Regions from separate parts of the Caulobacter sp. GW822-FHT01G02 genome, predicted to be linked through region 1. Evidence: riboswitches for the same ligand, from Rfam matches in the RefSeq annotation. Region 1 holds a riboswitch; the other holds the start of a gene.
The links. A riboswitch is a leader RNA that binds a small molecule or an ion and turns the genes downstream of it on or off. The one in region 1 is predicted to bind glycine.

Region 1 (15,066 bases):
GCAAGGCGACGAAAATGAGCGCGCAGGCGTCGGCGCCGTCCCCTCAAGGGAATGCCGGCGGAGACACGGGAGGCGGGTCAACCGCCCCCAAGCAGAAGAGAGACTAGGGCCGATGGCCGATCCGATGCACCAGTTCCAGATCCAGAAGATCGTGGAACTGCCCACCGTGACCGTTCCCGGCCTCGGCGCTATCGACCTGTCGATCACGAACTCGGTGTTCGCGATGATGCTGGCGGCGCTGCTGGTCATCACGTTCTACAGCCTGGCGGCGCGCAAGGCCGTCATCCCGGGCCGCCTGCAGTCGGTCGGCGAGATGCTCTACGGACTGGTCGACGGGCTCTCGGAGTCGATCATCGGCCACGACGGCAAGAAGTTCCTGCCCTTCATCTTCACGCTGTTCGTCTTCGTGCTGTTCATGAACATTCAGGGCATGTTCCTGGTGTTCACCGCCACGTCGCAGCTGGCCGTGACCCTGACGCTGGGCCTGATGGTCATCCTGACCGTGGTCGCCGTCGGCTTCGCCAAGAACGGCCTGAAGTTCTTCAAGCTGTTCGCCCCGTCGGGCGTGCCATGGCCGCTGTATTTCCTGCTGGTGCCGATCGAGATTCTGTCGTTCCTGATCCGCCCCATCACCCTGGGCCTTCGTCTGTTCGGCAACATGCTGGGCGGCCACGTGGTGCTGAAGATCTTCGCCGGCTTCGTGATCGCCCTGGGCGGTCTCGGCGTACTGGGCTGGGCCGGTTCGGCCCTGGCCCTGACCTCGGTCGTCGCCCTGACGGCCCTCGAGTTCATGGTGGCCTTCCTGCAGGCCTTCGTGTTCGCGGTGCTCGCCTGCGTCTACATCAACGACGTCGTGCACCTCGACAGCCACTGATCAACCTTTAGTCTTTCCAACAAATACCCTTCCAAGGAGTCTCTATCATGGACGCTGCTGCAGCTAAGTACATCGGCGCTGGCCTGGCCATGCTCGGCATGATCGGCGCGGGCGTTGGCCTGGGCGTGATGTTCGGCAACTACTTCCAAGGCGCCCTGCGCAACCCGACGGCCGCCGCTCAAGAGCGCCCGATGCTGTTCCTGGGCATGGCCCTGACGGAAGCCCTGGGCATCTTCGCCCTGGTCATCGCCTTCCTGATCCTGTTCTCGTAATCCGACCCTGGAGCGCGGCGCTTCAACGGAAGCGACGCGCTCCATGCTTTTGTTTTCTCGCGCTTCCTGGAGCGGGCCGGATCACGGTCCGCTCCAAGCGCACTAGCTGAGAGGCGCCTTCGCCCATGGCGACGGAACATCACGGCACGGTCGAGACGACTGAAGCCCCCAAGCACGAAAGCGGCGGCCTTCCGCAGCTGCAGTTCGAGCATTGGGGTGGTCAGATCGTCTGGCTGCTGCTCATCTTCGCCGTCCTCTACGCGGTGCTGTCGAAGGGCCTGCTGCCCCGCGTCAGCGGCGCGATCGACGAGCGCGGCGCCAAGATCGCCGGCGACATCGCCGACGCCCGTCGCCTGAAGGACGAGGCGGAAGCCCAGGCCCGCGCGGCCGCCGCCGAAGTGGCCGAGGCGCGCGCCAAGGCCCAGAAGACCGCGGCGGACGCCAAGGCCAAGGCTTCGGCCGAAGCCGCCGAGCGTCAGGCCAAGGAAGAGGCCGTCCTGGCCGAGAAGCTGGCCGCGGCCGAGGCTTCGATCCAGGCCGCCCGCGACACGGCCATGAGCCATGTCCGCGAAGTGGCTCAGGAGACGGCCGGCGCGATCGTCGAGAAGCTGACCGGCAAGGTGGCCACCGCCGCCGAGCTGAAGTCGGCCCTGGCCTAAGGAGCGCTGACGATGGAACACGAATCCCTGTTCAGCCTCTCGAACCCCGAGTTCTGGGTTCTGGTCGCCCTGGTGATCTTCTTCGGCCTGCTGGTCTATCTGAAGGTCCTGCCGGGCGCGCTGTTCGGCGCCCTGGACGGCTACGCCGCCAAGATCAAGGCCGAGCTCGACGAAGCCCAGCACCTGCGTGAAGAGGCCCAGGCCCTGCTCGCGGACGTCAAGGCCCAGCGCGAGGAAGCCGAGCGCCAAGCCGTCGCGATGATGGACGCCGCCAAGGCCGACGCCAAGCGGATGGCCGAGGAAGCCAAGGAAAAGCTCGAGGAGCAGATCAAGCGCCGCGCCGAAATGGCCGAACGCAAGATCGCCCAGGCCGAGGCGCAAGCCGCCGCCGACGTGAAGGCCGCCGCGGTCGATCTGGCCGCGCAAGCCGCCGAGACCGTCCTGGCCGCCCGCCTCGCCGGTTCGACCAACGACGGCCTGGTCGACGCCGCGATCCGCCAGATGGGCGCCAAGCTGCAATAGCGGCTAGCGACATCGGACAAGACAAGAGGGCGCGGATCGCAAGGTCCGCGCCCTTTCTTCTGGGCGCCTTCGAAAGCGGACCCGGCAGGCGTTTGAGGAGAGGGGGAAGCCGACTTCACTCCCGGTCCCGCGAAAGCTCCGTCTCGCATCACGAAGCAGGCATAGGGATTTTCAAGGACGCGGACCTTAAGCACACGCGGCTAACTGACGCGGACAGCCCAAGCCGAGGTCTCCGTTAACGCCGTCCATGAGCACTATCGCCGTTAATCAGCGAGGTTCGACATGCTTGGCTCCCTAAAGATCGCCCACAAGCTCGTGGCGGCCTTCACCGTGCTGGTGACCTTGGTGGCTTTGGTGTGCGTTCTGGTCCTGACCGGCGAGCAAACCATCAAGGCCAGGGCGGCCGAGGATCACCGCGACCTGACGCGCGACAGCCTGATGGCCAAAGCCAACGACGCCCTTGTCGAACAACAGAACGCCGTCCGCGGCTATCTGGCGACCAACGATCCGTCATTCCTCAAGCGCTACAACGGCTTCAAGGCCGACTATGCGGCGGCTCTCGATGTCCTTCTCGCCGAGCCCACCGACAACGGCGACAAGGACCGTCTGACGCGCTTCGCCTCGGCCGTTCAAACCTTCTCGGGCCAGACCGATCTCCAGATCGCCCAGGGCGGAGATCCGACAAAACTAGAGGCCGCCCGCGCATCATTGCTGACCGCAGGACGTCTCACCGCCGTCCGCAAGGTTGGCAAGGAGATCGCCGAACACTCCGAGGCCGCGCGGAACCAGCGCGAGGCCTCGCTGTCGGCGCTATATCGTTGGGCTGAAATCGGCCTGGGCGTTGTCGGCGTGCTGACGATCGGCCTTGCCTGCGCCATGGGTTGGCTTCTGACCCGGGCGATCGCCAACCCTGTCCGCGATATGACCGCCACGATGCGGAGCCTGGCGGCCGGCGACAACACCGTCGAAGTGCCCGCGGTCGGACGAAGCGATGAGATCGGGCAAATGGCCGATGCGGTGCTGGCCTTCAAGCAATCGGCGATCGACAAGCTGAAGGTGGAGCATAGGGCGGAGGATCAGCGCCAAGCGGCCGAACGCGATCGCGTGATCCATGACGCCGAGCGCGCCGCCCATGCCCGCGAACAGGCCATCGTGGTGGAACATTTGGGCGTGGCGCTGGATCGCCTCGCGGCTGGCGACCTCACCTATCAGATCCAGACCGGATTTCCCGCCACCGCCGCCAAATTGAAAGAGGATTTCAACGCCGCCATTCAGCACCTCAACATCGCTATGGCGGCCATCGACGGCGGCGCGCGTAGCATCCTTGGCGGCTCATCGGAGATCAGCAAGGCCGCCGATCAGCTGGCCCAGCGCACCGAACGCCAGGCCGCGAGCATCGAAGAAACCGCCGCCGCGCTTGAAGAACTGCTGGCGACGGTCCGCCGCTCGGCCGACGGCGCCGCCTCGGCCAGGACTCAGGTCCAGACCGCGCGCGACGACGCCGAGCGCGGCGGCGCGATCGTCGCCGAGGCGGTGATCGCCATGAGCGCCATCGAAAAGTCGTCGCACGAAATCGAGCAAATCCTCAGCGTCATCGACGAGATCGCCTTCCAGACCAATCTCTTAGCCCTGAACGCTGGGGTGGAGGCGGCTCGGGCCGGTGACGCCGGACGTGGCTTCGCCGTCGTCGCGCAGGAAGTGCGGGCCCTGGCCCAGCGCTCCGCGGAAGCGGCCAGAGCGATCAAGGGCCTCATGCTGGCCAGTTCCGGTCATGTGGAGAACGGCGTGCTGCTCGTCAACCAGACGGGCGAGGCGCTCCAGCGCATCGTCGGGGGCGTCCGACAATCGGCCCAGGTCATGGAGCAGATCGCCGCCGCGGCTCAGGAGCAGTCGCAGGGATTGGGCGAGGTCAATATTGCCGTCAACCAGATGGATCAAGTCACCCAACAGAACGCCGCGATGGTCGAGGAATCAACCGCCGCCAGCCGCTCGCTGGCCGACGAGGCGCATGAACTGACACGCCGCGTGGGGCACTTCACAATCGACGCCGACGCCGCGCGCTTAGCGGCTTAGAACCCCCCTCCGCGCGGCAGCCTGGCCCCGAGATGAAAGGCGCCGACGGGCGGATCTTCCAAGGCCGCCTTTGCCCAGAAGCGAGCGCCATTCATCAGCAACGCCAAGATCCGGCGCGGGTGGGGAACAGCTATCGGCGCCGGCCGGATACCGGACCTCGGATCACGCTTTCGGACGAAGTGTCGGTCCTGGCGTGAAAAACGGACGTCAGGCCCGGCTTTCAGCGCCGGGGCGGATGGGATGCAGGCCGTACCAGATGACGAAGCCGATCATCATCGCCATACCGACAGCGGATGGCAGAACCTGGCTCAGCGGCTGCCACTCGGCCAGCAGATTGCCCACCCCGGCTGAAAGCATGGCGAAGTAGAAGCCGATCATCTTCACGCCGTGATCCAGGGGACGGACCCAGCGATACCAGGCCCCGACCCACAGCGACCGGCTTAGATCATAGGCCGTCATCGTCAGCAGATAGCCGATGGTCGTGTAGCCAATGGCCGGGGTCCAGGACGCCGTGCCTCGCCCCATCTGGAAAGCCACGAGCAGAGCCATCCCCACGCCCAGGGTCGACAGCAGGGTGTCCGGCAGGCGTGGCCCGCGCCGGTTGAGCGACAAGGTCCGCAAGCCGCTGAGATACTGATACCCGGCCGTGAGGGTCGCGGCGACCAGCGGCGCCGGCGGTCGAAACAGGATCACCGCCAGCACCGCGCTGGACAGGACCACAAGACCCAATCCCGCGGTGGCGCGCCCCGACCAGCGATGCAGCGGACCGCCTTTGCGGCAGAACAACGGTATGAGACCGATGAGCAGGGCCAGCGCCCCGGTCGAGACGTGGGCGGCGATGTTCAACGTGTGCGCGTCGGTCATGCGAAGACTATGTTGAGGCGGAGCCCACCATAGCAAGCAAATAGGATGAGGCCGGCCTCGCTCCAACGTTCAACTTGGCCCGAAAGCCGACGCCCGTCCCTAGGCCGTCTTCGCCATCTTCCGCGCGACGTACTTCTTCACGCGCTTGCGGGTCTTCTTCAGCAGGCGCCAGCGGGCGCGGCGCAGGACCATCTTCTCGGTACGGAGCATCTGCTGCCAGACGACCAGCAGCACTTCAGGCTCGCGGCGCATCAGGCGGCGGATCGGGAAGACCAGCTTGGGGTGGCGCTTCTGCCAGCGGATGAAGGTCTTCCGCGCGGCGAACGAGTAGCGCAGCACGATCATCAGCCCGATGACCAGCAGCGGCAGGCCCAGGTGCCCCGGCAGCGGCGTCAGCACCGCTCCGGCCAGGATCACCAGCGTGCCGAAGCCGATGGCGATCCAGCGGAAGGTGCGGGCGGCGGACTCGCGCAGCAGCAGGGCCAGCCGCGCACGGCGGCGAACCTTGTGCTTAATATCGTCAATCGTGGCGACCGCGCTCACCTTTGGCTGCGCTTCACGGCGCGCTGCTTCAGCGACTTGCGCCAGCGAACGGCCACCCGCCACCTGCGCGGCACGATCAGGCGCTCGACGCGCAGGGCCTGCTGCCAGGCCACCAGCACGACTTCCGGCTCGCGGCGCAGCAGGCGGCGCAGCGGGAAGATCAGCTTGGGGTGGGCGTGCTGGAAGCGGACGAACTGCTTGCGGGCCTTGAACGAATTGCGCAGCACCAGCATCAGGCCGACCACGGTCAGCGGCAGCCCCATGGGGCCGGGCAGCGGCGCGATCAGTATGCCGCCGATGACCAGCAGCACACCCAGTGTCACCAGAATGACGCGCAGAAAACGCGCGACGAGCTCGCGGGCGAGGTCATCGGCGGTGCGTTGGGCGCGCGGCATGGCGAGTGCGAAAGCAGTCATGGGAGGACGAAACGGGCTTGCGCGCCGCTTGCTCCCTGGAAAAGCCAGTCAGCCCGGATGCGCCCCCCCGATATGTGGAGACAACAGGGCGCCGTAAAGGCGCCCTGCCGTCGCAAGGGGGGTATGGAATTTGCTATTCAGCGGCTAGTGGCGCCGCGGCCACAGGTTTCCACCTCAACCGGGGCTTGCGGGCCGCCAGGGTCTCATCGAGGCGGCGGAGCGGAGCGTGGAACGGCGCGCCCTTGAAGCGCTCCGTCTCGCCCGCCTTGGCCGCGCCGGCGAGCAGGCGAAGCGCCTCGATGAAGCGATCCAGCTCCTGCTTGCTCTCGGTTTCGGTCGGCTCGATCAGCATCGCGCCGTGGACGACCAGCGGGAAGTACATGGTCATCGGGTGGAAGCCCTCGTCGATCATCGCCTTGGCGAAGTCGAGCGTGGTCACCCCGGTGCCTTCCAGCCAGCTGTCGTCGAACAGGGCCTCGTGCATGCACGGACCGTCCGGGAAGGCCGGGCTCATCACGTCCTTCAGGCGGGCCTTGATGTAGTTGGCGTTGAGGACGGCGTCCTCGGCCACCTGCCGCAGGCCGTCGGCCCCGTGGCTGAGCATGTAGGCGTAGGCGCGGACATACATGCCCATCTGGCCGTGGAAAGCGCTCATGCGGCCAAAGGCGGTCTTGGCCCCCTCTTCGCCGGCGTGCTCGACCAGGGTGAAGCCGTCGTGGCCGTGGACCAGCCAGGGCGTCGGCGCGAAGGGCGCCAAAGCCTCCGACAGCACCACAGGACCCGCGCCCGGACCGCCGCCGCCGTGGGGCGTCGAGAAGGTCTTGTGCAGGTTGATGTGCATGGCGTCGACGCCCAGGTCGCCCGGGCGCACCCGGCCGACGATGGCGTTGAAATTGGCGCCGTCGCAGTAGAAGTAGGCGCCGGCCGCGTGGGTCAGCCGGGCGATCTCGACGACGTCGCGTTCGAACAGGCCGCAGGTATTGGGGTTGGTGACCATGATCGCCGCGACGTGGTCGCCGAGCTTGGACTCCAGGTCCGCCATGTCCACCCGGCCGTCTTCCGTCTGGGCGATCTCGACGACAGTGTAGCCGACGAAGGCCGCCGTGGCCGGGTTGGTGCCGTGGGCGCTGGTCGGAGCCAGCACCGTCTTGCGGTGGCCCTGACCGTTGGCTTCGTGGGCCGCGCGGATGGCCAGCATGCCGCACATCTCGCCGTGGGCGCCGGCCTTCGGCGTCAGGGCCACGGCCGGCATGCCGGTCAGGGTCTTCAGCCAGTGGGCCAGACGGTCCATCAGCTGCAGGGCGCCCTGCACGGTCGACTGCGGCTGCAGCGGGTGAATGTCCGAGAAGCCCGGCAGCCGCGCCATCTTCTCGTTCAGGCGCGGGTTGTGCTTCATCGTGCACGAGCCCAGCGGATACAGCGCCAGGTCGATGGCATGGTTCTTCTGGGAAAGGCGCACGTAGTGGCGGACGGCTTCGGGCTCCGACAGGCCCGGCAGGCCGATGGGCTCGGCGCGCAGCAGGCCGGCCAGGTCGCTCGACGGGGCGGCGGCTTCCGGCAGGTCGACGCCGGTCTTGTTCCAGCCGTCCAGTTCGAAGATCAGGGCCTCGTCCTGAAGGAGACCACGACCGCCGGTCAGGGTCTCGTGGCCGGTGGCGGCGTCGTTCGCGGTTTCGGGACGCGTGGGGCGGCCGACGTTGTTCATGCTCATTGGGCCACCGCCTTGGTGAGGATCTTGGCGAAGAAGGGGATGTCGATATCGAGCGTGGTCTCGGTGGCCGCGACCAGCAGCACGTCGTTCAGGCCCGCGTCCGCGTCGAGGCGCGAGAACGGCACGCCGGCGATGACGCCATGGCCGGCCAGGGTCTCGACGACCTCGGCCGCATCCTTCGGCAGCTTGATCGCGAACTCGTTGAAAAAGCGCGGGGTCAGGATCTCGACGCCCGGCACGGCCTTCAGGGCGTCGCGCAGGGCGACCGCCTTCTGGTGGTTCAGGGCGGCAAGCTGGCGCAGGCCAGTCTCGCCCAGCAGGCTCATGTGGATCGAGAAGGCCAGGGCGCAGAGACCGCTGTTGGTGCAGATGTTCGAGGTGGCCTTGTCGCGGCGGATGTGTTGCTCGCGGGTCGACAGGGTCAGGACGAAACCGCGCTTGCCATCGGCGTCGATGGTCTCGCCGCACAGGCGGCCCGGCATCTGGCGGACGAACTTCTCCTTGCAGGCGAAGAGGCCGACATAGGGGCCACCGAAGTTCAGGCCGTTGCCGATCGACTGGCCCTCGGCCACGGCGATGTCGGCGCCCATCTCGCCGGGCGACTTCAGCAGGCCGTACGAAACGGCTTCGGTCGTTACCACGATCAGCAGCGCGCCGGCCGCCTGGGCGGCCTCGGCGATCCGGGTCACGTCGGTGACCGTGCCGAACACGTTCGGGGTCTGGACGACGACGCAGGCGGTGTCGGCGTCGATGGCGGCGATCACCGCGTCCTCGGCGTCGATCGCTGGGGCCATCGCCTGGGTGCTGACGCCGGCCGCGTGGGCCAGGGTCTCGATGGTCTCGACATAGTGCGGGTGGACACCGCCCGACATCACCGCCTTGTTCCGGCGGGTGACGCGCTGGGCCATCATCACCGCCTCGGCCGCGCCGGTCGAGCCGTCATAGAGCGAGGCGTTGGCCACCTCCATCCCGGTCAGGGCCGCGACCTGGCTCTGGAATTCGAACAGCACCTGCAGCGTGCCTTGGGCGATTTCCGGCTGATAGGGCGTGTAGCTGGTCAGGAACTCCGACCGCTGGATGATGTGGTCGACCGTGGCGGGCACGTGGTGGCGATAGGCGCCGGCCCCGCAGAAGAACGGTCCCTCCCCCGCCGAGCGGTTGCGACGAGCCAGGCCGGCCATCTCGCGCTCGACCTCGATCTCGCCGGCGTGCAGCGGCAGGTCGACGGTTCCGGAACGCTGGGCCGAGGCCGGCACGTCGATGAACAGGTCGTCGATCGACTTGGCGCCGATCGCGCCGAGCATCTCGACGCGGTCTTCGGGGGTCAGGGGGAGGTAACGCATCTTTCGGTCCTTCTCCCTTCCCCCTCAATGGGGGAAGGGGCGGGGATGGGGGGTGTCTACGGCGGTGGAGCTAGAGCGTGCTCAGGAATGCTTCGTACGCGTCGCGGTCCATCAGGGCGTCGACCTCGGCCGGGTTGCTCAGCTTGATCTTGGCGAACCAGCCGCCGCTTTCCGGCAGGGCGTTGACGGTTTCCGGCGCATCGCCCAGCTCGGCATTGCCTTCGACGACCTCGCCCGACACCGGGGCGTAGACGTCGGAGGCGGCCTTGACGCTTTCGACGACGGCCAGTTGCTCGCCCTGCTTGACGACCTTGCCGGCCTCGGGCGTCTCGACGAACACCACGTCGCCCAGCTGCTCGGCGGCGTAGGCGGTGATGCCGACGGTGGCCACGTCGCCCTGGACGATGACCCATTCATGATCTTTGGTGAAACGCATTGCCTGGGCCCTTGATTAGAGTTTGCGGACGTAACGGTTGGCGACGAACGGGGTGGCGACCACTTCAGCGGCGGCGGCCTTTCCACGAACGATGACCTTGAGCTTCGTCCCCACGGCCGCATAGGCCGGCGGGGCGAAACCGATGGCGATGGGGAAGCCCAGGCTGGGGGCGAAGCCGCCGCTGGTCACATTGCCGATGACATTGCCCGCTTCGTCGGCGATCTCGGCGCCTTCGCGGGCCGGCGCGCCTTCCAGCACCTTCAGATTGACGCGGACGCGCGACAGCTCGCCGGCCAGTTCCTTGGCGATCCGGGCCGCGCCCAGATAGTCGCCAGCCTCGCGGCGCGACTTGCCGACCGCGAAGTTCAGACCGGCCTCGATTGGCGAGACCGTCTCGTCCAGGTCATGGCCGTACAGCGGCAGGCCCGCTTCCAGGCGCAGGCTGTCGCGCGCGCCCAGGCCGATCGGCTTGACGCGCTCATCGGCCAGCAGGGTGTCCCAGATGTGCTCGGCGGCGTCGGCCGGAACCGAGATCTCATAGCCGTCCTCGCCCGTATAGCCCGAGCGAGAGATGATCGCGTCGACGCCGAAGGCGGTCAGGGCCAGCGTGTCCATGAACACCATGCCGGCGGCTTCCGGAACATGAGCGGCCAGGACGGCGGCGGCCTGCGGACCTTGCAGCGCCAGCAGCGCGCGGTCCTCCAGGCGGGTCACCGTGGCCTCGCCGGCCAGGGCCTCGGCGATGATCTTGTAGTCGTTGTCCTTGCAGGCGCCGTTGACCACCACGAACAGGCCGTCGTTGTCGGGGCGCGCCGTCATCAGGTCGTCGATGATCCCGCCCTCGGCGTTCAGCAGCACGCCATAGCGTTGCTTGCCGGCCTTCAGGCCCTGGTAGTCGGCCGAGACCACCTTCTCGAAGCTCTTGGCCGGGTTCTCGCCCCGGATACGCGCCTGGCCCATGTGAGAGACGTCGAACAGACCGGCGTGCTCGCGGGTCCAGAGGTGCTCCTTCAGCACCCCGTCCTTGTACTGCACCGGCATCGAGTAGCCGGCGAACGGCACCATGCGCGCGCCAAGCGCCACGTGGGCCTCGTACAACGGGGTCTTCTTGAGGTCTTGATCGGACACTGGACAGGCTCCAAGCGGGGTCGGCGACGGGACCGGCGTCCGCCGGCAAGTCGCCCCCGCTGTCCCTTGGACCTGAGAGATTCCGGCCTCGCCCCTCTGCCGGACGGGTTTGGCCTTGCTCCTTCGGCGAGCCGCCCTTTCGGGAGGCCTCTTTCCAGCGTTCCTAAACCCGCGCGGTCCTTTTGCCTGAGCGTTTCCGGGGCGGTTGCGCCTTCGGCCTCGGGAGCGAATCCCGATGTCTCCCGCGAGGGTCTTCGGGGTGATGCGGGAGGGTCACCTCAGAGTCAAGCTGGACCGGCTTCTTTCAACTCCGATTTCCCCGGCGAATGCCGGGGCCCGGATTCATCATGAGAGTCGGACGTGCTCGCGCCCACGCGACGAGCAGAACCACTAGCGCGCTTGGCTTCGATCTGGGCCCCGGCATTCGCCGGGGAGATCGGACAACTTAGAGGTTCAAGCCTACAAACCAGTCGTCCTCGCCGATCGGCGGGCCGGGCGGGATGACGACCTTGGCCTTGCCTTCCTCGATCAGCCCGGCCAGGCGGTCGCCGCTTTCATCGGTGACGACGCCAGCCAGGGCGCGAGCCTGGGCGCGGTCGGCGGCGTCGCTTGCGGTCACGGCCTTGAGGCCCTTGCCCCAGTCGGCCAGACGCGCGCGGATCACGGCGGCCGCGGTCGGGGACAGGTCCTTGTCGCCCAAGGCGTTGGCCAGGTTGACCACCATCCTCTGGCGGACGCGACGCGCCAGCTCGGCTTGGCGGCCCGTCGCCTTGCCATCGAAGGCGGCGAAGGCCAGGGCCTTGTCCAACAGCCCCTCGACACCCGGCTGGGCCGGATCGCGGCGCTTGGCCTCCATGAGACGGTTCAGGCGCGCCGGCGCGAACAGGTCGCCCCAGACGAGGTCGGCGGCGACGTCGGCGGTCGCGGGGAGGTCGAAGACCGGCCCCTGGCCGAAGGTCTCGACATCATTGGCCTTGTCGGCGCCCTGCGACTGGCCCGAGGTCAGGACATCCAGGGTCTTGTCGGAGAGGTCCAGCGCGGCGGGCGCCAGCGTCCTCAGCAGCGCGTCGATGGCGGCGGCCTGGCGGGCGGGCGGAACGATCTTGCTGGCCTCCCGGCCATCGCCCTCGGCGGCGTAGGTGAAGTCGACGCCGCCGACCAGCTTGGCCGTCGCGTCGACCTGATAGCGGTGGAAGATATAGATCGGCACGATCACGCGGCGCAGATCGGCCACCGACCCGCCCTTGGGCAGGTTGGCCAGGCCGAAACGGTCCAGCGCGATCTTGCGCACGGCCATCAGATGGTCGAGCTCGACGACCGGATCGGAACCGTTGTCCCAGACCGCGCCGACCGGATGCGGCGTGTCCTGCCCGCGCGCATCCTCGTCGGAGACATAGCGCAGGCCGTCGGCCTGGCTCTTGTCGGCCTTGGCCTTCAGCCAGGCCTTCTCGTCGACGCCAGCCGGGGCGACGCCATACAGCCAGTCGATCACGAACTTGTCCCAGGCGCCGATCCCGCGCCCATAGGCGTCGGAGAAGTCCAGCTGGCCGCCCTTGATGGCGATCCTCGGGGCCGGATAGTCCATCACAGAGGCGCGGTCGCCATAGGTGCTGGCGGCGAAGTTGTGCTGCAGGCCGATCGAGTGGCCGATCTCGTGCGGCGACAGCTGGCGGATGCGGGCCAGCGAGATCTCGATCGGATCGTTGGGGCCGCCCTGGCCAGTGGCCGCCGCGCCTTCCAGTCCCTCGAAGATCAGCCGGTCCTGGCGGACGCGCTGCGAGCCCAGCAGCACGTCGCCCTTGATGATCTCCCCCGTGCGCGGGTCGACCACCGCGTGGCCGTAAGACCAGCCGCGCGTCTGGCGGTGGACCCAGTTGACGACGCTGTAGCGAGCGTCCAGCGGGCTGACGCCCTCGGGCAGCAGCTCGACCTTGAAGGCGTCGATGAAACCTGCGGCCTCGAAGGCCTGGTTCCACCAGCGGCCGCCCTCGATCAGCGCCGAGCGCACCGGCTCGGGCGCCGCGCGGTCAACATAGAACACGATCGGCTTCTTGACCGGCGAGCGGGCGGCGGTCGGATCGGTCTTCTCCAGCCGGAAGCGGTGGACCAGCCGATAGACCAGCGGCTCGCCCAGCGGCGCGGAATAGTCGGCCACGGTGTGGTCGATCACGCCCACGCGCGGATCGTTCTGGCGCGGCTGATAGCCCGGCTCGGGCAGGGCCACGAACGAGTGGTGCAGGGCCAGGGTCACGTTGCGCGGGTCGGGGACGATGCCGCGAACCTCCGAACCCGGATCGTCGCCGACGAAGGTCTCGACCGCCTCCAGCTCGACGTTCAGCGGGAAGACGTTCACCGCCCCCGTGTCGGCGTAGGACAGGCTGTCGTTCAGACGGAAGTCGCCCTGCTTGCCGCGCTTCAGCGTCTTGGCGACGCCTTGGGCGTCACGGGTGAGGAAGCTGGTCACATCGACCAGAAGGCCCCCGTCCGGACTTTCAGCCTCGATGGCGTTCGACCAGACGCTGGAGATCGGGAACGAGTCGGCCACCGCCTTCTGCTCGTCGACCGAACCCCGCGCGGCCGAGAAGCCCCAGTTCTCGAACTGGGCGATGACCTTGCCGCCCACGCGGCGGAAGGCGATGATCTGGGTGTCGCCCGGCGCCGAGCGGTCCAGACCCGTCGGGTTCGAGCCCAGACCCGACCGCAGATAGGTCTGGTAGATATAGCGCCCCGCGATCCCGTCCGCGCCCGGCTTGGGCAGCAGCACCAGGATCTTGCCGTCCTTCTTGTCGACGAACACCGGCAGGAGGCCGTCCTTGCGTTCGAGGCCGGCGGTGGCGTCGGCGAACTTGTTGGTTTTGGGCTTGGCCTTCTCGGCGAAGGCCGGCGCGGCGATCGCGCTGACGCAGGCGCTCGCCATCAACATGGCGACCACGGACTTGTTCATAACCCCTCCCGACACACGCAAGCGCGGCCGGGACTGTCGTGCGCCCTCGCGGCGATTGCAACCGCCGCGAGGGACTCGAACCCTACATCCGTTCCGGCGCTTCGATGCCGAGCAGGTCGAGGGCCAGCACCAATTGGCGCAGGGTGGTCTCGGCCAGGCTCAGGCGGGAGGCGCGCAGTTCCTCGGTGTCGGCGCTGACGATCGGGCAGGCCGCGTAGAACTTCGAGAACGACTGAGCCAGCTTGTAGGCGTGCTCGGCCACGAAGTTGGGGGCCTTCTTGTCATAGGCCTCCTGCAGAGCGCCCTCGAAGGCGTCCAGCAGCATGGCCAGGTCCCGCTCGGCAGGTTCGCGGATCACGATGCGACCGGCGACGGCGCCGGCCTCGGCGGCGCGGCGCAGCACGCTCTTGATCCGCACCGACTGGTACAGCAGGTACGGTCCGGTCTTGCCCTCGAAGCTGGTGAAGCGGTCGAGGTCGAAGACGTAGGAGGTGCCGCGGAAGTTCTGCAGGTCGGCGAACTTCAGGGCCGCGACGCCGACCTTGTGGGCGGTGTCCTCGAACTGCTCTTCGGTCAGCTCGGCGCCGAGGCCGGCTTCGCGCAGGCGCTCGCGGGCCTTTTCGCGGGCCATCTCGATCAGGTCGTGCAGCTTCAGGACGCCGCCGGCGCGGGTCTTGAAGGGCTTGCCGTCCGCACCGTTCATGGTGCCGAAGCCGATGTGCTCCAGCGAGCCCTCGGCGGCGTAGCCGGCCAGGTAGGCGGCGCGGAACACGGTCTCGAAATGCAGGGCCTGGCGCTGGTCCACGCAGTAGAGGATCAGGTGGGGGTCGAACGACTTGCGGCGGTCCAGGATCGTCGCCAGGTCGGTCGTGCCGTACATGGCCGAGCCTTCCGACGACACCACCAACAGCGGCGGCACGTCCTGCTTGTCGCCCTCGCGGGCCACCCGGACGATGCGGGCGCCCTGGTCGTCGACCAGCAGGCCCTTGTCCTCCAGCTGGCGGACCATCGGCTCGATCAGGTCGTTGACGTCGCTCTCGCCCTTCCAAAGGTCGAAGTCGACGCCCAGGGCGTGGAACTCGCGCTCCAGGGCCACGCGGCTGACATTGACGAAGTGACGCCACAGCAGGCGATAGCCGAAGCGGCCGTTCTGCAGCTCGGCGGTGGCCTTGCGGGCGCGCTCCTTGAACGCCGGATCTTCCTTCTGGCGCACCGAGGCGGCCGGATAGATGCGGTCGAGGTCGGCCAGGGTGATGCGGCTCTCGAACTCGGCCATCACCT
Region 2 (15,066 bases), on a different contig from region 1:
CCATCGGCTGGCCGCCATAGGTGCCGCTGGCCGTCGAACCGCCCGAGGCGTAGCTGCCCATGTCCGACAGCGACTTCACGTTGGAGTAGGTATAGCTGACGCCGGTATCCAGGCCGAAGTCGAAGGACTTGCTGGCCCGGGCGACGGCGATGACCGACTTGCCCTTGTCGGTGCTCAGCATGGCCAGGTCGCTGTTGGCCGTATTGGTGTAGGTGTCGGCATAGATCGCGCGACCGTCGGGCGCCGTCCCGACCTTGGTCAGGCGCAGGTCGGTATAGTAGGCGGCGGAGTCCGCGCGCCCATAGAACAGGTCCGCGCCGAAACGCCAGCCGTCACCCAGTCGCTCGCCCAGATCGGCCACGTAGTCGACCGACAGGTTGGTCTTCCACTGCGCCGGCAGCTTGAAGGTCGGCAGGATGAACGAAGTCGGCGAGGCCCCGAGGGCGGAGGTGTTGGTCTGCAGGTAGCTGGACACCAGCGGGTCGATCTTGTTGCCCTGGACATTGTTCAGGGCCGCCGCGCAGATCGCCGCGGCGTTGGCCACCGTCGCTGGGATGGTGCAGCCCGTACCGCCGACGGCGCGGCCGATCGTGACCGTGTTGGTGAACACCCCGGCGTTCGAGAAGCTGTTGCCGACGAAGACGTCTGGCGCGCCGCCGTTGAACAGGCCCACGCCCGTGCGCACCGTCAGGCGATCGGTCGGCCGCCAGGTCAGGCCGACGCGCGGCTGGACAACCAGGTTGCCGTCGATATTGGCGTTGTTGGCGAAGCCGTAGCGATTGACGAACGACGTCTTGAGCGGCGCCTTGTCCTTCATCTCGTAGCCGTCGAAACGGACGCCGGCGGTGACGTTCAGCTCCGGCGTGATGTCCCAGCTGTCCTGAGCGCCGAAGGTCAGCTGATCATAGTCGAAGCTGGCGCTGGCGTCCGACAGCTTGCCCGTGATCGAGTACTGGTACAAAAGCTGGCCGGCCTGGCGGGCCTGGAAGTCCGCCAGGGAGTCGAAATAGTAGGTGCCCAGCGAGTTGGCCACGAAGGTGTTGCTGATCTTCAGCCGGCTGTAGGACGCGTGCAGCTTGAAGGCGTGGTCGCCGAGATTGTAGCGGGCGACGAATTCGGCGCCGTACTGCTTTTGCCCGACGACGTCGGCCTGGCTGAAGGCTTCGGTGCCGAAGACCAGTCGCGGCGTCCCCGTCTGGGTGCACTGGTTCAGCGAACCGACGGCGACCGGGTCGAGGCAGACGGTGATATCGCTATAGCCTGGCGAGCCGAACGAGATCGGGACCTTCATCGAGTCGCGGTAGTTGACCCGCACCTCCGTGCTGAAGGCGTTGGTCCAGCGGGAGTTCAGCTGCAGGACGTGGGTCTCGACCTTTTCCGGCTCATGGGTGGCGTAGGAGCCCAGGCCCAGGCCCGGCGAGGTGATCGACGAGGTGCCGCCGCTCAGCGCGACCGTCTCACCCTTGTTCTGGATGGTCGAATAGGACAGGCGCTGGTTGTCGCTGATGTTCCAGTCGAGCTTCAGCGTCCATTTCTTGTCCTTTTCAGGACGGCTGGTGAGCACGCCGAGCGTGTCGTAGCCGTAGACCGACTTGGCGATCGAGGTGACCTGATCGACCTGGGCCTGGGTCAGGTTCGGAATGGCGTTGCCCGAACCGGGCGGGCCGAAGACCGACGGGACGGTCTCATCGAGCTTCTCGTAGGCGAACGCGAAGAACAGCTTGTCCTTGATGATCGGCCCCGAGATGAAGGCGTTGCGCGTCTTGGAGGTCATCTCCTGCGAGAAGCTGCTGCCCTTGGACTTCGTGCCCATCAGGCTGTCGTCCGAATAGGTATAGCCGGCGGCGCCGGTGAACTTGTTGCCCCCCGAGCGCAGAACGACGTTGATCGAGCCGCCCTGGAAATCCCCTTCGGAGATGTCATAGGGCGCGATCTTGACCGACAGCTGCTCGATCGCGTCCAAGGGGATGGGGCCGCGCGCGCTGGGCAGGCCGCCCTGGTTCAGGCCGAAGTTGTCCGAGAAGCGCACGCCGTCGACCGAGAAGCGGTTGGTCCGGCCGTTCTGGCCCGCGATCGAAACGCCGCGGGTGCTGGGGTTGAACGAAGCGAACGGATCGCGACGGGCGATGTCGCGGATATCGCGAGACACCGAGGCTACGCTGGCGATGCTGTCGCGATCGAACACCGTGACCAGCGGGCCGCTCTTTTCCGCCCGCGTGGCGGTCACCACCAGGGCGTCGACCTGCGTGTCGCCCACGGCGATCGGCAGGACATAAGGCTGACCGACGCTCAGGAAGAGATTCTGCGAGGTCACCGGCGGGAAGCCCGGCGCGGTCACCGTCACGGTGTAGGGGCCGCCTGGACGCAGGCCGGTCAGGTTGAAGGCGCCGGCGCTGTTGGTGGTGGCGTTCGCGGTCGTGCCCGAGGGCTCGTGCACGGCGCTGACGCTGGCGTTGACGGCGGCCGCGCCGCCGGCGGTCACCGAGCCCCGGATCGAGGAGGTCGTCTCCTGGGCGACGACCGTCGTTCCGGTGGCCGCCAAGGCGAGCGCGATGGCGCTCGCGGCATAAAGATGTCGCATTTGGGTCCCCTTGAGATGGTGGGCCACGGTCCCCCCGAGCCACACCGAACTGAAGTCGTTACGCCCGCCGCGCCTATGGCCGCGCCTACGCGCCAATGCGCGCGGCGAACCGTGAAGCGGAGTTTGCGGTGTTTCCCCCAACGGTCGGGACACTTGACGCGTCCTCGCGGCTGGACCGACCGCCAGGGCCGATCCGCCGTTTCAGGTCGTTACTTCCCGTCGCCGGGAATCTTGTCGCGATAGACGGCCCAGTTGCCCGAGAGCTCGTCGACGACCTTGCCGGCCACCACGAGGGCGGCGTAGGCGGCGGCGTCGCCGACCCCGGCATATGGCCGGTTCATGCTGTCGACCGGGCTCTCGCCCGGAGCCTGCTGCGAGTAGTTACTGGCGGTGCGCAGAACGACCAGCCGATCGTAGTCGGCCTTGCCGACCACGGTGAGCCGCCGCAGCGCGTTGGCGACGCCGGTGTCCTCCATGGCGGTCATCACGAACCGGCTCTTGCCGCCACTGAAGTCGGTGGCGAGCTTGGCGTAGCGCTTGGTCAGCATTTCGCCGTGCCAGTAAGCCTGGCCGGAGATTTCGTCGCCAGTCAGCACGAAGGGCGGCTTGGAGCCGTTTGGATAGCTGGAGAAGCGCGCCCGCGCCGTCTTCAGCGCGTCGGTGTCGGGAAGCTGAATGCCCTTCGTCAGCCCATAGGCCCAGTCACGCAGGCCGACGTTGAGCGGATAGTAGACGCTGCTGGGGCGGTCGGCGCGCGGCGGCTCGAACGGCGGATAGCCGCCCGTCCATTCCGGCGGGGCCTCGCGCGGATCGACCCACTTGCCGAAATCGACGTCGATGACGTTGCCGATCCACGCCGCCGACCCGGGCGAGGCCTCGTTCGGATTGACCCCGGCGATGGCCGCGATCACCCAGTAAGCCTTGGAAAGGTCGAAGCGCGGATCGGTCGCCAGGGCGAAGGTGGTGATGGCCGCATGGTTGGTGCCCACGCCGGTGCGGACGATCAGGACGCCCTTCGCCGGATCGTAACCCAGCGGCGCGACGCCGTTGGGGAAGTCCAGAGTCTGGGGCGCCTTGGCCATCCAGGCCTTGTCTTCCAGCGCATAGGCCGTGACGACGACGACCCGGATCGGGATGGGCGCGGTGACCGCGGACGCGGCGGGCGGCGAAACCGGCGCCTGCGCCAGGGCCGACGTCGCCGTCACCCCCGCGAAGGCCGCGGCCAAAAGGGATCGGCGTGTCCAGGCGGACAAGTTCAACATGATCGCAAATTCCCCCAACTCGGCCCTGTAACGCTACGCGAAGACCCCGGCGCCGCGGCGGATCGCCGGGGACGCTGAAACCCTTGTTCTGGTCGGATGCAATGGCGTCGGGCGCGCGCCGGTCAAGCGAGCGGGAGAGTGGAAATAAATTCTTACTTCATGTGACGCCGGACCGGGCAACCCTGCGCCCGCCCTGCTGCTTAGGGCAGCGCCAGGAGGCCGCTCGCCGGCGGCGACGCCGCCAAGCCCCATACGCCTGGCCATCCCGCTCCCGGCGCGACATGCTTCAGATCTTTTCGAGACTGGGCGTCATGCAAGGTCGAGGTTTTCCACGAGCGCTTCTTCCGGCGCTTCTCCTGCTCTCGGCGGCCGCGCCGCCGCCGTCCGCCTTCGAGGTCGTCGCGCTAGGCGTCAACGGCGGCGTGGAAGAGCCGACGAGCGCCTACCATATCGTCGCCCATGGGAACCGGTCGGGCGTGATGTGCGACGCGGGCACGCTTGCTTCGGGCCTGGATCGGGCCGTGCGCAAGGGCCGCTACCCAGGGGCGGACTCGCGCGGACAGGTGATGGACTCCATCGCCGCCTATCTGATCACACACGCCCACCTCGACCATGTCGCGGGTCTTGTGCTGGCGTCTCCAGACGACACCAAGAAGGACATCATGGGCCTGCCGCAGGTGAACCAGGCGCTCGCGGATCACTATTTCAACTGGGTCGCATGGCCCAACATGGGCGACCGCGGCCCCCCGCCACACATCGGCAAATATCACTACAAGGACCTGGAACGTGGCGGGACGCCCACGCCGATCGCTGGAACGGGCATGACCGTCACGGCCTACCCGCTGTCACACGGAGGGGTGACGTCGACCGCGTTCTTGCTCCGGAGCGGACCGGACGCCTTCCTCTGCCTGGGCGACACGGGTCCCGACGCGGTCGAACACTCGACGAACCTGGAAGATCTTTGGCGCGCCGTGGCCCCGTTGGTGCGGCAGGGGCGGCTGCGGGGAATGCTGATCGAGGTCTCGTACCCCGACCCGGTTCCAGCCGCCCGGCTCTACGGGCACCTGACCCCGATGTGGCTGAACACCGAGCTTGAGACGTTGCGCGGCATGACGCAGGACGACGCTCGCATGCGGGCGTTGCCGATACTCGTCACCCACATAAAGCCTTCGGGAGCGGCGCGATCGAGCCGTACGTTGGTAGAGCGGCAACTCGAAAAGATCGGCTTCTTCAACTTCATGATCGCGGAGGAAGGGCGCAAATACGCTCTTTAGCCGCCGGATCACGCAGCCTTCGCGTCGACCATCTGTCCGAGGCCCTCGCCCGTCAGGCGTTCACCCGCCTCGCGAAAAAGGCCCGGCGCAAGCCGGGCCAGGTGATTGGATCTCTCAAAACCCGCGAAGGCATGAAGCCCTCACAGGCCTCCTTCTGAGAGCCCTCCGACCGTATCTGGAAGAAAATAAGTCGCGACCAAACCGCTGAGGTTGCCGTTCAATCATATTGCGCGAACGCGAGGCACGGGCTGAGTGACCGATTGGCAGTCGAGCGTCGCGCGTCACGACAGGATCGGGCCGTATGACGTGCTCGACCGCGATCCGGCCGGAGCCAGGCTCATCGCCGCCGATGGCCCGCGGCGAATGTCGAATCGATCAACGACCAGCGCCGGCGACCCGCGCGGGCTTGAGGATATGGGTGAACGCAGAAACGAGGTTCGGCCGCTTCAAGAGCCAAGGCCCGAAATCATGTCTGTTCAGGCCGACATCAGCCACCGACCTAGTTGCCCGTAGAGCCAGCCAGCGTCTTCGCCCACGCCTCAGGCGACAGTTCTGGCCCCGCATAGGCGGTGGCGAAGTAGGTCTTGAGGTCACCGGCGAAGGGCCAGTCAGACCCGGCGACGAAACGATCCGGACCGATCCGGCGGATCAGGGCGGCCATCCGGGCGCGGTCCTCGGGCGTCGCATTGTCCTTGAAGACCTGGGCCAAGTCGAAGCGGACGTTGCGGACGCGACCCGGGTCCTTCTCGAATGTGTTGGCGAAGGCGCCCAGGGCGTCCAGCGTCGCCGCGTCGATCCCGCCCCAACCCGCCGCGTGGGCGATGACGACGGGCTGGCCGCCGGCGGCCGGCAGGACCTGGTCGATGAAGGCTTCGACGTCCCGCGCGCCATAGTCGGCCTCGCCGGTGCGCATGTGGATCATGATCGTCCAGCCGTTGGCGGCCGCGGCGCGGAAGACCGCCGCCAGCTTGGCGATCTGGGCCGGATCGCGCAGGTCCACGCCGGAATTGGTCAGGTGCAGCTTCAGCCCCGTCACCGCGTGGTCGCCCTTCCAGCGGGCGATCTCCGCCAGGGCGTCGGGGGCCGTCGGATTGACGCTGACGAAGGCGGCGAAACGATCGGGCCGGCTCCGCGCGAGGGCGACCGTGAAGTCATTGGCCTCGCGCACCACCCGGGCGGCGTCCGGCTGGGGCGGGCCCAGCGGGCTCTCGGCCAGATAGGCCGTCGACATCAGCCAGCCCTTCTTGATCCCCGCGCCGTCCATCGCCTTCAGGGCGTCGGCGGCGGTCAGCGGCGCGGTGAAGCGCGGGTCGCACGGACTCTTGCGCTTGGGGCTGGCGCAATAGGCCGGGAGGATCTCGAGGATCGCCGGCGAATGGACGTGCATGTGGTGGTCGATCGCCGGCCCCGCCCAAGCCCGGCCACTCGAAAGCAACAGCGCCAAGGCGGTCGCGCAACGCAAAAGGCTCGACAAGGTCATCAATCCTTCCAGGGAAAAGGCGCGGAACCTCGGTCCCGCGCCCTCGCCCGCCCTACTGGCCCAGCAGCGTCTTTCGCCAGAACATGATGCTGGTCCAGAAATAGTAGTCGTCGTTCTCCTTCTTGCGGAAAACGTGACCCTCGTTCTTGGCCAGGATGTGCCAGACCGAACCGCCGTTGGCGCGGACGGCCTTGATCATCTGGTCGGCCTCGGTCGGCGGCACGCGCGGGTCGGTCCCGCCCGTGGCCACCAGCAGCGGCGTGGTGATCTTGTCGACGCTGGTCAGCGGCGAGATCTTCATCAACTGCTCGCGCTGCTTGGGATCGCGCTCGTCGCCGTACTCAACCCGGCGCAGGTCGCGGCGATAGGCCTGGGTGTTCTCCAGGAAGGTGACGAAGTTGGAAATCGCCACGTAGCAGTTGGCGCCCTTGAGGCGCGGGCTGTAGTGCGTGGCCGAGGCGTAGCACATGTAGCCGCCGTACGAGACGCCGTTGACGGCGAAGCGGCTGGCGTCCAGGGCCGGGTTCTTCTCCAGCGTATCGAGGAAGGCGCCGATGTCCTTCACCGAGTCCTCGCGCTTGAACGGGCCGTTGTCGAGATTGACGAACCGCGCGCCATAGCCAGTGGAGCCGCGTACGTTCGGGAAGAACAGCGCGATGCCCAGTTCGTTCAGCAGATAGTTGTTCCCACCCAGGAAGTCGGGCCGGGTCTGGCCTTCCGGACCGCCGTGGATGTCGACGATCAGCGGGCGCTTGCCGGGGAACTTGGCCGGGTCGGGCTGATAGAGGAAGCCCGAGACCTTCTCGCCGTCGAAGCTGGCGACTTCGACCAGCTTGGGCTCGACGTTCAGGCTGGGGTCCAGGCCGCCGGTCTCGCTGTGGGTCCACTGGGTGACGGCCAGGGTCTTGGGATCGATCGAGAAGGCGTCGCCCGGCACCTTCGCCGAGGCCATGCTGAGACCGATCTCGCCCCACGGCGCGATGTCGATCGCCGCGCCGATGCTGTAGGGGATCACGCCGGCCGGCAGGCCCGTCACCGGGCGCACCGCGCCGGTGGCCAGGTCCAGCACCCGCACGCGCGACACGCCGGCCTCGTTGATGGCGTAGACCGCGAACGAACCATCGGGCGAGACGGCGAAGTCGCTGACGTCCCAGCGCGGCTCCTTGGAGACCGGGACGAAGCCGCCCTTGCCGTCCAGCTTGCCGAGGCGCTGGAAGTCGGAGCCCTTGTTCGAGGTCAGCCAGACCGAGCCGTCGTGGGCGTATTTCGGATCGACGTACGAGACCTTGGCCTTGGGATCGGTCAGGGGCTTCATCTTGCCGCTGGCCAGGTCCAGTTCGTAGACCATGGCCTCGTTGACCGACATGCGGTTCAGCACCAGCGCCTTGGCGCCGTCCGCCGAGAAGTCGGCGACGTTCCAGCCGCCGCCGGTGACCTGGGCGACCAGGCGGTCGGTCTTGGGGTCCTTCGGGTCGACGACATAGAGGTCCATGTCCGCGCCGTTGCGGCGCGACGAGGCGTAGCCGACGAGCTTGCCCTCCGGCGACCAGGCGCCGAACCAGTTGCGGCTCTTGCCGTCGGTGATCAGGCGCGGACGGCCGGCCTCCAGCACGTAGAGCTGATAGAACTCGTCGCCGCCCTTGTCCTTCTGGATCACCAGCGTCCCGCCCTTGGGCGACAGGGCCGCGGCCAGGATCGGCTCGTTCTCGAAGCTGATCTGGCGGCGGTCGCCCTCGGGCTTGGCCACGACGTGGACCTGATCGGAACCGCCGAAGCGGGTCTTGATCAGCATCGAGCGGTCGGCGGTGTTCCAGCCCAGGAAGTTGGCGTGGCGCGCCTGCAGATACGGCGCGGCGGCCGCGACCAGCTCTTGCGGAATGGCCGGCGCGCCGTCGACGACGATGGCGGCGGGCGGCGCGACGGTCTGGGCCGCCAAAGGCGTGGCCAGCGGAGTCGCGACGGCGGCGGCCAAAAGGGCCAGCGCCAAGGCTTGACGAGAGATCATCTGGAGAATGCCTCTGAAGAAAGGGGGAGCGCCGCCGGCGGGGGGAGCTAGGGGAAGCAACCGGCGGCGCGATGTCGGGCGGGCTTAGAAACGCATCCGCGCGCCGACGGTCACATAGCGACCGATCACGTCGTAGTAGGGCGAGTACAGCGACGAGACGGGCGGGTCCTTGTCGAAGAGATTGGTCGCGTTGGCGTAGAGCTCGACCTCATGGCCCATGACCTCGGGCAGCTTCGCCTGAACGCCCAGGTCGACATAGGTGTAGGCCTTGATGTGGCCGTTCACGAGGTCGACCGTTCGGTTGTACGTGCCCGGCGAGATGTAGCGCGCCCGCAGGTTGGCGCTGAACACCTTGCCCGACCAGTCGAGCGCCGCGGTCATCCGGCTCTTGGGCGTGCCCAGGCCGAACGAATAGCCTTGCGACTTGACGTACTCGATCTTGCTGACGCCGTCGTTGGTGGTCAGGCTGTTGACCCAGGTCATCAGCCAGCGGGCGCGGATGCGGCCGGGCGCGTCGGGGATCAGGCGGTCGAGATTGGTCGCGTACGAGATCTCGGCGTCGACGCCGTCGGTCTTGTAGTTGGCCAGGTTGACATAGGTAGAGACGATCCGCGAGATCCCGCCGGTGGCGTCGCGGGTGACCCGCGAACACATGTCGGCATTGCCGTTGGCGCAACGCGTGACGATGTCCTGCGCCGAGACCGTGGTGATCACGTTGTCGATGTCGATGTCGAAATAGTCGACCGAGATGTTGAAGCCCGGCAGGGCCGGCGGCGAATAGACGAAGCCGGTCGTGAAGGTCTTGGCCGTTTCAGGCGTCAGGTTCGCATTGCCGCCGCCATTGGTCAGCACGTAGACGCTGGAATTGGTCTTCGGGTCGACGATGGTGTTGTAGCCGGTCGTGCTGGTGGTGAAGAGTTCGGTCAGGTTGGCCGAGCGGATATCGCGCGACTTGGTGATCCGCCCCCGGAAGCCCGGGAAGAACTCGTTGGTGGCGCCCAGCTTCCACGACCAGATCGAGCCGGTCGTGTTGTAGTCGGACACCCGCGCGGCGGCGTTGACTTCCAGCTTGTTGAAGACGGGCACGTCGCGGACGACCGGCACCAGCACTTCGGCGAAGGCTTCCTTGACGCTGTAGTCGCCGGCCATGGCCGAGAAGCTGAAGGTGGTGAAGGCCTTGGCCGCGTCCAGGGCGCCGACCGTGCGATTGACCGACTCCTTGCGGGCCTCCGCGCCGACGGCGACCGAGACCGGGCCGGCCGGCAGGCTGAAGGGCTCGCCGCGCAGGCTGAAGCCGCCGACGTCCAGCTTGCTGGTCTCGCGCTGGCTGGGCGTGCCGGTCACATAATCCAGCGCCGCCTTCGAGGGCGCGCCCTGGCCGAACAGGTTGATCGGCACGCAGTTGGTCGAGGCGTTGGTCAGGGCGACCCGGCAGATCGGCTGGCCGGTGGTCGGGCTGATCACCGAGTCGACGGCGTTGGCGTAGTTCTGGGTCAGGAAGAACCCAGGGGTGTCGATATTGTTCTCGTTCTCGCCGTGGCTGTAGTAGGCGCTCCAGCGCCAGCCGTCGCCGAACGCGCCGTCGAACGCGATAGTCCCCTGGGTCGAAACGCGCTCGAAGTCGATCGTCGGATAGGCCTCGGTGTTGAAGCGGCCCATGGTGAACGAGGTCTGTCCCGCCGCCGCCAGGGCCGACTTCACCGCCGTCGGCAGATAGGCGTTGTCCGACTTGATCGTCAGGTTGCCGCGGTTGTGGTCCCCGAACCAGATGTAGTTGTTCCACATCCGCGAGCGGCGCAGCTCGGCCGTCATCTTGATCTTGTCGGTCAGGTCGTAGGTGACGCTGGCCATGGCGGCGTAGCGCTTCTGCGGCGTGACGAGGGGCGAGAGGTCGTCGTTCGAAGGGCCTTCGCCGCCGACCGAGTTGGTGCCGATCACCGTGCCGGCGTTGAAGGTGCGCAGGCTGCCGTCGGGATTGAAGGCCTGGCCCTTCAGCACGCCCGACATGATCAGGCCGCCGTAGGCCGCGTTCGAGAAGCCGACGTCCGGGGCCAGCACGAAGCGGCCCGCGCCGTTCGAGACCGTGGCCCAGCGGCCGATGTTCGGCCGGCTGTTCTTCGGGATGACGCCGTCGTTGTCGATGTATTCGCCGCCGATCACGAAGTGGCCGCGGCCGTCGGCGAAGCTCTTGCCCGCCGCCGCCTCGAGGCGGACCTGCTTGGCGTCATGGTACGAGGACTCGCCCGCCTCCACGCCCAGCTTCAGGCCGGTGAACGTGCGGTCGATGCTGATGTTGACCACGCCGGCCACGGCGCCGGAGCCCCAGGCGGCCGAAGCGCCGCCGGTCACGACGTCGACGCCCTTGGTCAGGACGCTAGGGATCAGGTTCAGGTCATTGTCGCCCGAGAAGCGGCGGCCATCCAGCAGCACCAGGGTGCGGCTGATGCCGAGGCCGCGCAGGTCGACCGGCGCGTTGCCCGCGCCCGTGTTGGTGCCGGTGGTCTGGGCCGACGTCGTGGCGCGGAACTGCGGCAGGTCGTTCAGGGCCGCGGCGATGTTCGGGCGGGCGCCGACGCTCAAGTCCTGGGCGGTGACCCGCACCGTCGGGGTGGGCGCCTCGAAGCCGGCGCGGTCGATGCGCGAGGCCGTGACGATGATCTCTCCGACGCTGGTGTCGTCGGTCTTGGCGGAGCCCTGGGCGGCGTCCTGAGCGAAGGCGGCGCCGTGCAGGGCCAGGACGGCGGGAACCAGGCTGCAACCCAGCAGCAGTCCCCGGCGAGTTTGGCGTGAAATGGTCAAAGTAAGATCCCCTATGTTTCAGCAGTCGACAGTCGCTCTCTCCCGCGCGCCCGCTTGTTCGGTCGCGTCGGTCGCGTCGCTCGGGAAGACGCGCGCCTTCCCGGACTCCGCCAGGCGGTTCCTCTGCCCCCGCTGTCCCTTGGCCTGAGAGATTCAGGCGCGGTCGCGCCCTTGCTCCTTCGGCGAGGCCGCTCACTTGTGGAGCGGTCCTGCTTTCCAGCGTCCTCGTGCTCTGCGGTCCCTGTTGCCTGAGCGTTTCCGGGGCGGTTGCGCCTTCGGCGTCGGGCTGACCCGATCTCTTCCGCGAGAGCCAGGCCAGTACGACCGGCTCGCCCCATCGCGTCAAAGCGTCGAAATCCGGTACAATGTTGCCCGGCGCGCGATGAGGACGAAAGGAATCCCCCTGAGCTCAACCGGTGGGCACGACGCGCGTTCGTCCGTCGCCGCGCGATCCGCGAAGGTGACAGGTCGGTGACAGCTTGGGCTGATCGGGACCAGGGGCGAAAACCGCGAAGCTTTCGTGAACCTGGCCGGATGTGATTATTTTTTAGGCGAACTCTGGACTATATTTAAGCAGCATCAGCGATCGGCGGACGCGGCTTTCCAGCGCGCCAGCAATTCAGCGCGCCGCCCCTGGTCGAAATTGGCCAGTAGGGCGGGACCGACACGGATCGGCCGGCCGGCCGCGCCCAGCGCCGGCGCGCCGCCGGTGGGGCGGATCGGCGTCAGCCTGGCCTGGGCCAGTCGCCTCTGCCCCTCGTCCGACATCAGATAGTCCAGAAACACCCGGGCCGCCTTCGGATGCGGCGCCGAACGGGTGATGAAGGCCACGCGCGAGAGCGACAGGTGATAGTCGCTGGGCACGACATAGCCGATGTCGGCGTTGCGATGGCGCGCCCACCAGTCGGCGTAGAAGCCGTTCATGTCGTAGGCCAGATCGTGCGCGCCCGACAGGCTGGTCAGCAGCGGCGCGCCCGGGACGAACAGGCCCGGCTCCGATTTGGCCAAGGCGTCGTACAAGGGCCAGGCGTCCGGATAGGCCTGCAGGTCGCTCGACAGGTACATGAACCCGACCCCGCTCTTTTCGGGATCGTACATGGCGATCTTGCCGCGCCAGCGTTCGGGGTCGGCGCGCAGGGCCGCCAGCAAAGCGGCGTGGCTGCGCGGCACCTCCGACTCCTTCAGCGCCTTCCTGTTGTAGGCGAAGACGATCGGCTCGGCCGTCACGCCGAAGCCCTGGTCGCGCCAGACGGCCCAGGCCGGCAGGCCCTTGGCCTCCGGACTGCGATAGGTCTGGGCGTAGCCGTCGTTGATCAGCTTGACCTGGATGTCCATCGACGAACTCCAGGCCACATCGGCGACCGGCGCGCCCGCGTCCGTCTCGGCGATAAGGCGCGCCTGCATCGGTTTGGCGGCCAACTCGACGAAGCGGACCTTGATCTTGGGAAAGCGCTCGCGGAAGCCCTCGCCGATCACCTGGTGGACATCGGTGTTGAGATAGACGACGAGCTCGCCCTCGCGCTCGGCGGCGCGAATATCCCAGCCGCTGGTCGCCTGTCCGATCGACTTCGGCGCGCAGCCGGCCAGGGCCGCCGTCAAGGCCAGCGCCGCCATGATCGCCACGGGCCCGCGTCTCTTGACCTGATGAGGCAATCGGCGTCGGATGATGACCTCCCCTGCGTGTTCGGTTCCTACATCCCCGATGAAGATACTGGTTGTCGAGGATGATCCGCCTCTGCGTCGCTCCCTGACCGCGACGCTGGAGAGCGAAGGTCACGAGCCCGTCTGCGCCGAAACCGGCGAGGCCGCCCTGGCCCTGGCCCTGGCGCATGGGGCCGACTTCGACGCCGTCGTCCTGGACATCGGCCTGCCCGACATCGACGGCTTCGAGATCCTGGGCCGGCTGCGCCGCGAGGGCGTGCTGACTCCGATCGTCATGTTGACCGCGCGCGACGCGGTGCGCGATCGCATCGCCGGCCTGGACATGGGCGCGGACGACTATGTGCTCAAGCCGTTCGACCCGTTCGAGCTGGTGGCCCGGGTGCGGGCGGTGGCGCGGCGCAAGGGCGGCTACGCCACCCGGACGGCCCATGTCGGCGCCCTGGTCTGCGACTGGGAAGCTGGCGCGGCCTGGATCGGCGAGCGGCGGCTGGACCTGCGCCCGCGCGAATGGGCCGTGCTGAAGGCCCTGGCCGCGCGTCCCGGCCGGGTCGTCGAGCGCGACCGCCTGGCCGCCGACGTGTTCCCCGACGAACAGGCCCCCTCGCCCAACGCCCTGGACGTCCATGTCGGTCGACTGCGACGCAAGCTGGCGCCGGACGGCCCGCGCCTGAGTACGCTGCGGGGCGTGGGCTACCGGATCGACCCATGAAGGCCAAGCCTTGGAAGGGCGGCCGCCCCAGCCTGGTCGGCCGCCTGCTGCTGGCGCAGGTCGTCCCCCTGGCCCTGCTGGGCGCGGCGCTCGCCCTGGCCGGCGCCCTGGCCGCTCGCGCGGTCGTGGAGAAGTCTTCCGACCGGCTGCTGGCCGGATCCGTGACCTCGATCGTCGCCCAGATCGGCGTGCGGGACGGTCAGGCCCAGGTGGCCCTGCCGCCCTGGTCCCTGGCCCTGCTGGACAGTCCGGAGCGCGACGCGGTGTTCTACGCGGTGCGCCAGGGCTCGCGCCTGGTCACCGGCTATGACGACCTCCCCCGCCTGCCCGCGCCCGCGCCGAACGAGACCAGTTTCAGCTATGCGAGGATGCGCGGCTACGAGGTGCGGATCGCCCAGTCGACGGTGATGGTGCCGGGCGTGCGCGAGCCCGTCGTGGTGGCGGTGGCCCAAAGCCTCGACTCCCGTCGCGCCAGCGTGCGCGAGCTGCTGTCCACCCTGATCGGCCTGCCCGTCCTGCTGGTCGCCGTCGCCGCGGTCCTGGTCGTGCCCGCCGTCGGCTGGGGCCTGGCGCCGCTGCGCCGCCTGACGGCCGATCTTAAGAGGCGCGCCCAGGCTTCGCGCCCGGACCTCGCCCCGATCGACGCCGCCGACACGCCCGCCGAACTGTCGCCGGCCGTCGAAGCCTTCAACCACCTGATGAGCAGCCTGGAGCGCTTCACCCGCGCGCTGGAGCGCTTCTCGGCCGACGCCTCGCATCAGTTGCGGACGCCCCTGTCGGTCATCGTCGCCAACCTCGCCCTGCTGGAGCGCTCGGCCGCCACGCCGCGCGACAAGGCCCTGCTGGGCGACTCGCGAGACGCGGCGGCCAACCTGCGCCAGGTGCTGACGCAGTTCCTCGCCCTGGCCCGTTCCGAGGCGACCGCGGCCGATGGCGAGGCCGATCTCGCCGCCCTGCTAAAGACGATCCAGGTCGAAGCCGCCCGCGCGTTTCCCGAGGTCGAACTGCTGACGCGCCTGCCCGCCGACCTCGGACTCGCGCGCGGCAACGCGGTGCTGATCGGCGAGGTTCTGCGCAATCTGGTCTTCAACGCCTGCGCCTATGGCGGGGGAAAGGTGCGTATCGTCGCCAGGATGGACGGAGACGGACCCAGGGTCGTGATCTGGGACCGCGGCCCCGGACTGGACCAAGACGCGCTGCGCGACGTGTTCGCGCCCTTCAACCGGGGGAGCGCGGGCCAAGGGTCGACCGGCGCGGGCCTGGGCCTGGCCATCGTGCGCTCGATCACCCGGCG

Region 2: it holds a riboswitch for glycine, as region 1 does, so the genes downstream of both, AC1RNC_RS25075 (TonB-dependent receptor domain-containing protein) here and gcvT (glycine cleavage system aminomethyltransferase GcvT) in region 1, are expected to answer to the same signal.

What each region holds. Positions count from the first base shown of each region.
Region 1 covers NZ_JBXAON010000007.1:198,612-213,677, forward strand. Annotated here, with positions in the region: gene AC1RNC_RS20490 (AtpZ/AtpI family protein) at 1-107, shown strand, start outside; gene AC1RNC_RS20495 (F0F1 ATP synthase subunit A) at 113-874, shown strand; gene AC1RNC_RS20500 (F0F1 ATP synthase subunit C) at 922-1,146, shown strand; gene AC1RNC_RS20505 (F0F1 ATP synthase subunit B family protein) at 1,272-1,805, shown strand; gene AC1RNC_RS20510 (F0F1 ATP synthase subunit B) at 1,818-2,327, shown strand; gene AC1RNC_RS20515 (methyl-accepting chemotaxis protein) at 2,610-4,400, shown strand; gene AC1RNC_RS20520 (hypothetical protein) at 4,608-5,264, opposite strand; gene AC1RNC_RS20525 (hypothetical protein) at 5,364-5,807, opposite strand; gene AC1RNC_RS20530 (hypothetical protein) at 5,804-6,223, opposite strand; gene gcvPB (aminomethyl-transferring glycine dehydrogenase subunit GcvPB) at 6,357-7,934, opposite strand; gene gcvPA (aminomethyl-transferring glycine dehydrogenase subunit GcvPA) at 7,931-9,277, opposite strand; gene gcvH (glycine cleavage system protein GcvH) at 9,348-9,713, opposite strand; gene gcvT (glycine cleavage system aminomethyltransferase GcvT) at 9,729-10,841, opposite strand; glycine riboswitch at 11,006-11,096, opposite strand; gene AC1RNC_RS20555 (zinc-dependent metalloprotease) at 11,287-13,785, opposite strand; gene argS (arginine--tRNA ligase) at 13,868-15,066, opposite strand, start outside.
Region 2 covers NZ_JBXAON010000012.1:58,745-73,810, forward strand. Annotated here, with positions in the region: gene AC1RNC_RS25050 (TonB-dependent receptor) at 1-2,581, opposite strand, end outside; gene AC1RNC_RS25055 (hypothetical protein) at 2,791-3,843, opposite strand; gene AC1RNC_RS25060 (MBL fold metallo-hydrolase) at 4,155-5,117, shown strand; gene AC1RNC_RS25065 (amidohydrolase family protein) at 5,617-6,597, opposite strand; gene AC1RNC_RS25070 (S9 family peptidase) at 6,650-8,602, opposite strand; gene AC1RNC_RS25075 (TonB-dependent receptor domain-containing protein) at 8,687-11,401, opposite strand; glycine riboswitch at 11,532-11,623, opposite strand; glycine riboswitch at 11,627-11,715, opposite strand; gene AC1RNC_RS25080 (ABC transporter substrate-binding protein) at 11,981-13,015, opposite strand; gene AC1RNC_RS25085 (response regulator transcription factor) at 13,104-13,772, shown strand; gene AC1RNC_RS25090 (sensor histidine kinase) at 13,769-15,066, shown strand, end outside.